DNA from 3 places in the Streptomyces sp. WAC05292 genome. Region 1 is predicted to be linked to each of the others. Evidence: riboswitches for the same ligand, from Rfam matches in the RefSeq annotation. Region 1 holds a riboswitch; each other region holds the start of a gene.
The links. Region 1 has a riboswitch for thiamine pyrophosphate ahead of thiO (glycine oxidase ThiO). Riboswitches for the same ligand answer to the same signal wherever they lie in the genome.
Positions count from the first base shown of each region.

Region 2: another riboswitch for thiamine pyrophosphate. It lies ahead of EF903_RS14835 (thiamine ABC transporter substrate binding subunit); the one in region 1 lies ahead of thiO (glycine oxidase ThiO).
Region 3: another riboswitch for thiamine pyrophosphate. It lies ahead of thiC (phosphomethylpyrimidine synthase ThiC); the one in region 1 lies ahead of thiO (glycine oxidase ThiO).

Region 1 is NZ_RPSE01000069.1:17,983-21,249, forward strand. Features, by position in the region: gene thiE (thiamine phosphate synthase) at 1-46, opposite strand, end outside; gene EF903_RS11070 (Rv2175c family DNA-binding protein) at 133-498, opposite strand; gene EF903_RS11075 (NAD(P)/FAD-dependent oxidoreductase) at 582-1,802, opposite strand; TPP riboswitch at 1,913-2,026, shown strand; gene thiO (glycine oxidase ThiO) at 2,024-3,193, shown strand; gene thiS (sulfur carrier protein ThiS) at 3,190-3,267, shown strand, end outside.
Region 2 is NZ_RPSE01000111.1:13,062-16,328, forward strand. Features, by position in the region: gene EF903_RS14830 (iron ABC transporter permease) at 1-137, opposite strand, end outside; gene EF903_RS14835 (thiamine ABC transporter substrate binding subunit) at 113-1,216, opposite strand; TPP riboswitch at 1,300-1,409, opposite strand; gene rlmN (23S rRNA (adenine(2503)-C(2))-methyltransferase RlmN) at 1,477-2,592, opposite strand; partial or broken gene EF903_RS14845 (phosphatidate cytidylyltransferase) at 2,755-3,267, opposite strand, start outside.
Region 3 is NZ_RPSE01000001.1:20,550-23,816, reverse strand. Features, by position in the region: gene thiC (phosphomethylpyrimidine synthase ThiC) at 52-1,839, opposite strand; TPP riboswitch at 1,834-1,976, opposite strand; gene EF903_RS00120 (YibE/F family protein) at 2,049-3,267, shown strand, end outside.

The DNA of each region.
Region 1 (3,267 bases):
GGTAGAGCCGGGCGTCGGACAGCTTCTGCCGCACGGTCGCGGACATGGGTACCCCCCTGGGTGGTGCGGCGGGCGGGCCCCCGCCGCACACGGCGGGGGCCCGCCCGCCAGGTCGGATCTGTCGGGCTCGGCTCAGAGGGCGAGCGCCTGGGCGCGGCGCTTGACCTCCGTGCCGCGATTCTCGCGCAGCGCCTGCACGGGGGTGCCGGGCAGGGTCGGGTCGGCGGTGAAGAGCCACTCCAGCATCTCCTCGTCGGAGAAGCCGTCGTCCTTCAGCACGGTCAGCAGGCCGGTGAGGCCCTTGACCAGCTTGTCGCCGTCGATGAAGTCGGCGGGGACCTGGAGGGCGCGGTTCTCCCCGCGGCGCACCGCGATCAGCTGACCTTCCTTGACCAGCTGGCGGACCCGGGTCACTTCGACGCCCATCATCTCGGCGATGTCGGGGAGGTGGAGCCAGGCGGGGACAAGGGCATCGATCTTTGCGTCAATCTCGGTCACGGCACAAGCCTGCCACCTCCCACGGGCCGCCGGTACCCGGGCCGACCCGTCCGGGGCCGCCCGGCCGCCCGGCCGGGCGGAGGCTACGCGGCCGCCGCCTTGAGCGGGGTCTGCGGGTCCGCGACGCGGGCCGGGTCGACGGGGCTGCCCGCCTCGATGAGCCGGCGGCCCTGGGCGAGGTCCCGGGGGCGGCCCACCGCCAGGATCGCGACCATGGCCCCGGCGCGCAGCCAGCACACCGACCAGGCCTGCCCGGCGGGGTCGCCGCGCCACAGCAGGGTGTCGGCGTCCGCATGGTGGCCGGCGTACTGGACGAACCGGCCGAACTGCTCCGACCAGAAGTACGGCACCGGGTCGTACGCCTCCACGGGCTCCCCCGCCAGGATGTTCGCGGCGACGACCCGCGGCCCCTGGAGGGCGTTGTCCCAGTGGTGCACCAGCAGCCGGGCCCCGTAGCGGGCCGAGGGGAAGGAGGCGCAGTCGCCGACCGCGTACACCCCGGGGACGGAGGTCCGCAGGTGGGCGTCGGCGGTGACCGAGCCGTCGGGGCCCAGCTCGACGCCCGACCCGGCGAGCCAGCGGGTGGCGGGCCTGGCCCCGATGCCGACGACGACCGCGCCGGCGGGCAGCTCGCGGCCGTCGGCCAGCAGGACCCGCCCGGCCTCGACGGACGCCACCCGGGCGGAGGTGAGCAGGTCGGCGCCGATCTCCCCGTACCAGCGGCCCATCGCGGCGGCGACCTCGGCGGGCAGCGCCCCGGCCAGGACCCGGTCCGCGGCCTCGACGACGGTGACGGCGCAGCCGGCCTCGCGGGCGGCGGTCGCGAACTCGGCGCCGATCCAGCCGGCGCCGACGACGACGGTCGCCGGGGCGCGCGCGATGACCGGACGCAGCCGGGCCGCGTCGTCGAGGGTGCGCAGCAGGTGGACGCCGGGCACGCCCTCGGCTCCCGGCAGGGTCAGCGGCTCGGCGCCGGTCGCCAGCACCAGGACCCCGTACGGGACCGGCCCGGCCTCGGTGTCCAGCTCGCGGTCGGCGGGCCGCAGCCCGGTCACCTCGACGCCGAGCCGGAGCGTGATCCCGAGGCCCTCGAAGTCGACGTCGAAGGCGGAGTCCTCGGCCTTGCCGAGCAGCACCGCCTTGGACAGCGGGGGCCGGTCGTACGGCTGGTGGGGCTCGGCGCCCAGCAGGGTGACGGGGCCGGTCCAGCCCTGCTCGCGCAGGGCCACCGCGGTCTGGACCCCGGCCATCCCGGCGCCGACGATGACGACGCCGTGCTCGTTCTGTTCCGTCTGCTCGCTCACGCGACCACCCTAGCGACCTGACGATCAGTCAGTGAAGTTGCCGCGGGGTCCGGCGGGGCGGCCCTCCGGCCTCCTCCCGCTCCCGGAAGAGGAACGGCTACTGTGGCCACCGTACCTGTCGCGGGAGTCCGGGCGCACCGGGCTGAGAGGGAGGCTGAAGCTGCCTCCGACCGTACGAACCTGATCCGGGTCATGCCGGCGAAGGGAGGGGCTGGACGCCCATGCACTCATCTCGGAAGGGATCCGACGTCCTCGTCATCGGGGGCGGGATCATCGGCCTGGCCACCGCCTGGCGGGCCGCGCGCCGCGGGCTGCGCACCGCGCTCGCCGACCCCGCGCCCGGCGGCGGCGCGGCCCGGGTCGCGGCCGGCATGCTCGCCGCGGTCACGGAGCTCCACTACGGCGAGGAGACCCTGCTGGGCCTCAACCTCGCCTCCGCCGCCCGCTACCCGGAATTCGCCGCCGAGCTGGCCGACGCCAGCGGCGGCATGGACATCGGCTACCGGGCGTGCGGCACCCTCGCCGTCGCCCTCGACGCCGACGACCGGCTCCACCTGCGGGAACTGCACGCCCTCCAGCGGCGCTGCGGCCTGGAGTCGGAATGGCTCACCGGCCGCGAGTGCCGGCGACTGGAGCCGATGCTGGCCCCCGGCGTCCGGGGCGGCCTGCGCGTGGACGGCGACCACCAGGTGGACCCGCGCCGGCTCGCGGCCGCCCTGCTCGCCGCCTGCGAACGCGCCGGGGTGGACATCCGCCGGGCGCACGCCGAACGCCTCCTCCTCGAAGCCGACCGGGCGGCCGGCGCCGTCCTCGGCGACGGCACCGAGCTGCGCGCCGGGCAGACCGTCCTGGCCGCCGGATCGCTCAGCGGGCGCCTCGCCGGCGTGCCGCAGGAGGTCCTGCCGCCGGTGCGGCCCGTCAAGGGGCAGGTGCTGCGGCTCGCCGTGCCGGCGGCGTACCGGCCGTTCCTGTCGCGGACGGTCCGGGCGGTCGTGCGCGGCAGCCACGTCTACCTGGTGCCGCGGGAGAACGGCGAGCTCGTCGTCGGAGCCACGAGCGAGGAACTCGGCTGGGACACCACGGTCACCGCCGGCGGTGTGTACGAACTCCTGCGCGACGCCCACGAGTTGGTGCCCGGCATCACCGAACTCCCGCTGACCGAGACCCTGGCCGGGCTGCGGCCCGGCTCCCCCGACAACGCCCCGCTGCTCGGCCCGACCGCCCTGCCCGGCCTGCACCTCGCCACCGGGCACTACCGCAACGGGGTCCTGCTGACCCCGCTCACCGGCGACGCCATGGCCGAACTGCTGGCGACCGGCACGCTGCCGGACGTCGCGCTGCCGTTCAGCCCGAGCCGCTTCTCCACCGCACGTCAGGAGGCGTACGCATGACCATCTCCGTCAACGGCGAGCCGCGCGAGGTCGCGGCCGGCACCACCCTCGACGCGGTGGTCGCCACCCTCACC
Region 2 (3,267 bases), on a different contig from region 1:
ACCGGGTAGGCGAAGAAGACGCCGAAGAAGGCCAGCGGCAGGGCCGTCAGGGCGAGCCTGGCGGCCGCGCCGCGTGCGGCGCGGGACCCGGAGGGCCCCGCGCCGGCGCCGGCTACTTCACGACGAGCGAGGTCCACGTCTTGACCCACTGCTCCCGGTTCTTGGCGATGGTGTCGGGGGCCACGGTCTCGGGCTTCTCCACGACGGCGCCGTGCTTGGTGAACAGCTCGGGCAGCTGCGCGTCCTTGACGACCGGGTTCACGAACATCTTGAGCGGCATGTCCTCCTGGAACTTCTTGCCGATCATGAAGTCGATGAGCGCCTTGCCGCCCGCCTCGTTCTTCGCTCCCTTGAGCAGGCCCGCGAACTCGGTCTGGCGGAAGCAGGTGCCGGTGGCGACACCCGTGGGGGCCTCGGCCGGCTGCGGCTCGGCGTAGAGGACCTCGACCGGCGGGCTGGAGGCGTAGGAGACGACCAGCGGGCGGTCGCCCTTGGCCTTCCTGCCCCCGGCGGAGCCGGAGAACCGCTCGTTGTAGGCCTGCTCCCAGCCGTCGACGACCTCGACGCCGTTGGCCTTGAGCTTGGCCCAGTAGTCCTTCCAGCCCTCCTCGCCGTACTTGCCGACGGTGGCCAGGAGGAAGCCGAGGCCGGGCGAGGAGGTCGCCGCGTTCTCGACGACCAGCAGGTCCTTGTACTCCGGCTTGGCCAGGTCGTCGAGGGTCTGCGGCGGGGCGATCTTCTTGCCGGCGAAGTACGCCTTGTCGTAGTTGACGCAGATGTCGCCGGAGTCGACGGGGGTGACCCGGTGCTGTGCGTCGAGCACGAACTCCGGCTTGACCGCGTCGAGGCCCTTCGCCTCGTACGCGGTGAAGATGCCGTTGTCGAGGGCGCGCGAGAGGAGGGTGTTGTCGACGCCGAAGAAGACGTCGCCGCGGGGGGATCCCTTGGTGAGGATCTCCTGGTTGAGGGCGGTGCCGGCGTCCCCGGAGTTGAGGACCTTGACGGTGTAGCCGCTCTGCTGCTCGAACTCCTTGAGGACCGCGTCGGTCACGGCGAAGGAGTCGTGGGAGACGAGCGTGACCGTCTTCTGCGCCGGTGCCCCGCTGCCCTCGGCCGCGGACCCGTCCCCGCTGCCGCCGCCGCAGGCGCTGAGCGCGGCGGCGCCGAGGGCGGTCGCGAGCGCGGTGGCCGCGAGTCTCCTGGTGGTGGTGCTCACTGGTGATTCCTCCTGGGTGTGACCAGGAGAAGACGCGGCCCCGCCGGGCGCTTCGCGAGCGGACGCCGGGCAGGGCGCAACAGCTTGAGTGGTGACCGAACTCCCTACCCCGAATGACCGGGGCGAGGTTCAGAGGGTCTGCGGTGGACGGTGACCGCACTCTCAGCGCTGTGGCGCTCCCCTGTCGGAATGTGGAATTGGTTCGGCCACAGGGTACCCCGCGGCCGGTTCCGCACCTCTCGGGCCTCCGGCCGGGGCCGTCAGCGCTCGGCGGCCGCCAGCTGGCCGCAGGCGCCGTCGATCTCCTGGCCACGGGTGTCGCGGACGGTGACCGGCACGCCGTGGCGGGCGATGGCCTCGACGAAGGCCCGCTCGTCCTCGGGCCGCGAGGCGGTCCACTTGGAGCCGGGCGTCGGGTTCAGCGGGATCAGGTTGACGTGGACGCGCTTGCCCTTGAGCAGCCGGCCGAGGAGGTCGCCGCGCCACGCCTGGTCGTTGATGTCGCGGATCAGGGCGTACTCGATGGAGACGCGGCGGCCGGACTTCTCGGCGTACTCCCAGGCGGCGTCGAGGACCTCGCGGACCTTCCAGCGGGTGTTCACCGGGACGAGGGTGTCGCGCAGCTCGTCGTCGGGGGCGTGCAGGGAGACGGCGAGGCGGCACTTGAAGCCCTCGTCGGCGAAGCGCAGCATGGCCGGGACCAGGCCGACGGTGGAGACGGTGATGCCGCGCTGCGACAGGCCGAGGCCGTCGGGCTCGGGGTCGGTCAGCCGGCGGATCGCGCCGACGACGCGGTTGTAGTTGGCGAGCGGCTCGCCCATGCCCATGAAGACGATGTTCGACAGCCGGGCCGGGCCGCCGGGGACCTCGCCGTCGCGCAGGGCGCGCATGCCGTCGACGATCTGGTGGACGATCTCCGCGGTGGACAGGTTGCGGTCCAGTCCGGCCTGGCCGGTGGCGCAGAACGGGCAGTTCATGCCGCAGCCGGCCTGCGAGGAGATGCACATGGTGACCCGGTCGGGGTAGCGCATCAGGACGGACTCGACGAGGGTGCCGTCGTGCAGGCGCCACAGGGTCTTGCGGGTGGTGTCGTCGTCGCAGGAGATGTGCCGTACGACCTTCATCAGCTCGGGCAGCAGCTCCTCGCGGAGCTTCTCGCGGGAGCCGGCGGGGATGTCGGTCCACTCGGCCGGGTCGTGGGCGTAGCGGGCGAAGTAGTGCTGCGAGAGCTGCTTGGCCCGGAACGGCTTCTCGCCGATCGCGGCGACGGCCTCGCGGCGCTCGGCCGGCGTCATGTCGGCCAGGTGCCGGGGCGGCTTCTTCGCGGCCTTCGGCGCGACGAAGGTGAGCTCTCCCGGAGCGGGGCGGGGTGCCATGTTCGGTCCTCCTCAGGGCGACGAGGTCTGACGACCTCCGCGCGTGCGGAGCCGGTGGCGGTGGCGCTGTCCGCGCCGGAGACCTCACAGATGCATCCCCGCTGCCACGGGGAAAGGGCGCACCACCGGTGGTGGTGCGCCCTTCAGGATAACCCGGTCGGCTCAGCCGGTGCCGACGAAGAGGGCCAGCAGCAGCCAGACCACGGGGGCGGTCGGCAGCAGCGAGTCCAGCCGGTCCATGATCCCGCCGTGGCCGGGGAGCAGCGTGCCCATGTCCTTGATGCCCAGGTCGCGCTTGATCATCGACTCGCCGAGGTCGCCGAGGGTGGCGCTGACGGCGACCGCGAGACCGAGGACCAGCCCCTGCCACCAGGCGCCCCCGTCGACCAGGAACTCCATGCACAGGGCGCCGGCGGCCATCGCGAAGACGACGGCTCCGAGGAGCCCCTCGCGCGTCTTGCCGGGGCTGATGCGCGGGGCGAGCTTGGTCTTGCCGAAGCGCCAGCCGACCGCGTAGGCGCCCGTGTCGCTGACCACGGTCAGGACGAGGAAGGCGGCCACGCGCTGGGGGCCGTCGTCCGCGGTGAGGAGCATCGCGACGAAGGTCGCCAGGAACGGTACGTAGAAGGCGGCGAAGACGCCGGCGGTGACGTCCCTGAGGTAGTCCTCCGGCGG
Region 3 (3,267 bases), on a different contig from region 1:
CCCGCGGCTCCCCCCATGGGTCGCGGATCCGCCCCGCCGGTCCCCGGGGGATCAGTCGGCGAGCGGGAGGTACACCCTGTTGCCGCTCGCCGCGAACTCGGCGGACTTCTCCGCCATGCCCGCCTGGATCTCCTCGGCCTTCAGGTCTCCTCCGTGCTCGCGGCGGATGTCCTGCGAGATCTTCATCGAGCAGAACTTCGGACCGCACATGGAGCAGAAGTGCGCGGTCTTGGCCGGCTCGGCCGGGAGGGTCTCGTCGTGGAACTCGCGCGCCGTGTCCGGGTCGAGGGCCAGGTTGAACTGGTCCTCCCACCGGAACTCGAACCGCGCGTCCGACAGGGCGTCGTCCCACTCCTGGGCGCCCGGGTGGCCCTTGGCCAGGTCGGCCGCATGCGCCGCGATCTTGTACGTGATGACGCCCGTCTTGACGTCGTCGCGGTTGGGCAGGCCCAGGTGCTCCTTGGGCGTGACGTAGCAGAGCATCGCCGTGCCCCACCAGGCGATCATCGCGGCGCCGATGCCCGAGGTGATGTGGTCGTAGGCCGGTGCCACGTCCGTGGTGAGCGGGCCGAGCGTGTAGAACGGCGCCTCCTCGCAGATCTCCTGCTGGAGGTCGATGTTCTCCTTGATCTTGTGCATCGGGACGTGCCCGGGGCCCTCGATCATGGTCTGCACATTGTGGCGCTTGGCGATCGTGTTCAGCTCGCCGAGCGTCTTGAGCTCTGCGAACTGCGCCGCGTCGTTGGCATCCGCGATGGAACCGGGGCGCAGGCCGTCACCGAGCGAGTAGGTGACGTCGTACGCCGCGAGGATCTCGCAGAGCTCCTCGAAGTTCGTGTAGAGGAAGTTCTCCTTGTGGTGCGCCAGGCACCAGGCCGCCATGATCGAGCCACCGCGGGAGACGATGCCAGTCTTGCGGCGGGCGGTCAGCGGGACGTACGGCAGCAGCACGCCGGCGTGGACCGTCATGTAGTCGACGCCCTGCTCGGCCTGCTCGATGACCGTGTCCTTGTAGATCTCCCAGGTCAGCTCCTCGGCCTTTCCGTCGACCTTCTCCAGCGCCTGGTAGAGCGGCACGGTGCCGATCGGCACGGGGGAGTTGCGCAGCACCCACTCGCGCGTGGTGTGGATGTTGCGGCCGGTGGAGAGGTCCATGACCGTGTCGGCGCCCCAGCGGGTGGCCCAGGTCATCTTCTCCACCTCCTCCTCGATGGACGAGGTGACGGCGGAGTTGCCGATGTTGGCGTTGACCTTCACCAGGAACCTCTTGCCGATGATCATCGGCTCGATCTCCGGGTGGTTCACGTTGGCCGGCAGGACGGCACGGCCGGCCGCGATCTCCTCGCGGACCACCTCGGGGGAGACGTTCTCGCGGATCGCGACGTACTCCATCTCCGGGGTGACCTCGCCGCGGCGCGCGTACGCGAGCTGCGTGACGGCCTGGCCGTCGCGCCCCCGGCGGGGCAGGCGCGGTCGGCCGGGGAACACCGCGTCGAGGTTCTTGAGGCCCCCGCGCGGCGACGTGTGCTTGATGCCGTCGTCCTCGGGGCGCACCGGGCGGCCCGCGTACTCCTCGGTGTCGCCGCGGCCGATGATCCAGTTCTCGCGCAGCGGGGGCAGCCCGCGGCGCACGTCCGTCTCGATCTGCGGGTCGGTGTACGGCCCGGACGTGTCGTAGAGCGTCACGTCCTTGCCGTTGGTGAGGTGGACCTGGCGAACCGGCACGCGGATGTCGGGGCGGGAGCCCGCGACATAACCCTTGTGCCAGCCCGGCTGGCGCTCGGTCTGGCCGTCGGCGTCCCGGCCGGCGGCAGGCGTGCGTGCGTCCTGAATGGTCATGAGACCTGATCTCCCTACGCCGGCATTACCCGGTAACAGGTTCGGCGGTCGGCGCAGCCTCCTCCCGTACGCATGTCCGCGCGTACGGTGATCAGCGCCCTCTCAGCCCGGTGCTCCGAGCTCCCGCGTTGTGCAAAGGTGCCCCCACGCTAGCGTCATCTGTGGCGTGCTGAACAGTGGGCCCCCTCATCTCTTGCGATGATCAGCCGGTGACGCCCTCGACGACGCCCCCCGGCGAGCCCATCGATCCGCACGAGCCCCCGCCCTCGGGCGGCCGTGCACCGAACGGCCGCGGCCACTCCCACGAACCGGGCCACTCCCACGGCCACGGGCACGGGCACGGGCACAGCCACGGGCACGGGCCGGCGGCGCCCGTCTCGAAGCACCTGCGCAAGGTCATCGCCGCCGTGCTGATCCCGTTCGCCGCCGCCGTGTTCGTCGGCATGGCCGTGCTCTGGCCGAACGGCGCTCCCGCGCACGAGCGCTCCGGGGTGGGCTTCGACCGCCAGACGGAGCAGGCCCGCGTGGTCGCGCTGGAGACCGTCGACTGCAAATCGGTGAACGCCTCCCAGGTGCCGCCGACGGGCGACACCTCCACCCCCTCGGGCCGCGAGGCGGTCGCCCGGCAGAACGGATCCTGCAAGAAGGCCACGGTCGAGGTCGGCACCGGGCCCGACAAGGGGCGGACCTTCTTCGAAATCGTCCAGCCGGGCGCGCCGCGCCAGTTGGCCGACGGACAGGAGGTCGTCGTGGCCTACGCCCCGGACGCGCCCCGCGACCTCCAGTACTCGGTCATCGACGTCAACCGCAAGCTGCCGCTGGCCGTGCTCGCCGGCCTCTTCGCGCTCGTCGTGGTCCTGGTGGGCCGCATGCGCGGGCTGTTCGCGCTGATCTCGCTCGCCATCAGCTTCACCGTGCTGACGCTGTTCATCCTGCCGGCGATCCTGCAGGGCGCCAATCCGCTGCTCGTGGCGGTCATCGGAGCCAGTGCCATCATGCTGGTCGCCCTCTACATGTGCCACGGCCTGACCGCCCGGACCTCGGTCGCGGTCCTGGGCACACTGGTGTCCCTGCTGCTGATCGGCCTGCTGGGCTCGGTGTTCATCGACTGGGCGTTCCTCAGCGGCAACACCGACGACAACACCGGGCTGATCCACGGCCTCTACCCGGAGATCGACATGAGCGGCCTGCTCCTCGCGGGCGTCATCATCGGATCGTTGGGCGTTCTCGACGATGTGACGGTCACCCAGACGTCGGCCGTGTGGGAACTCCACCAGGCGGATCCGTCGATGGGACCGCGGGCCGTCTACCTCGCGGCCATCCGCATCGGCCGGGACCACATCGCGTCGGTGGTCAACACGCTGGTCCTGGCCTACGCGGGCGCGGCGCTGCCACTGCTGCTGCTGTTCTCGATCGCGAACAGCAGCA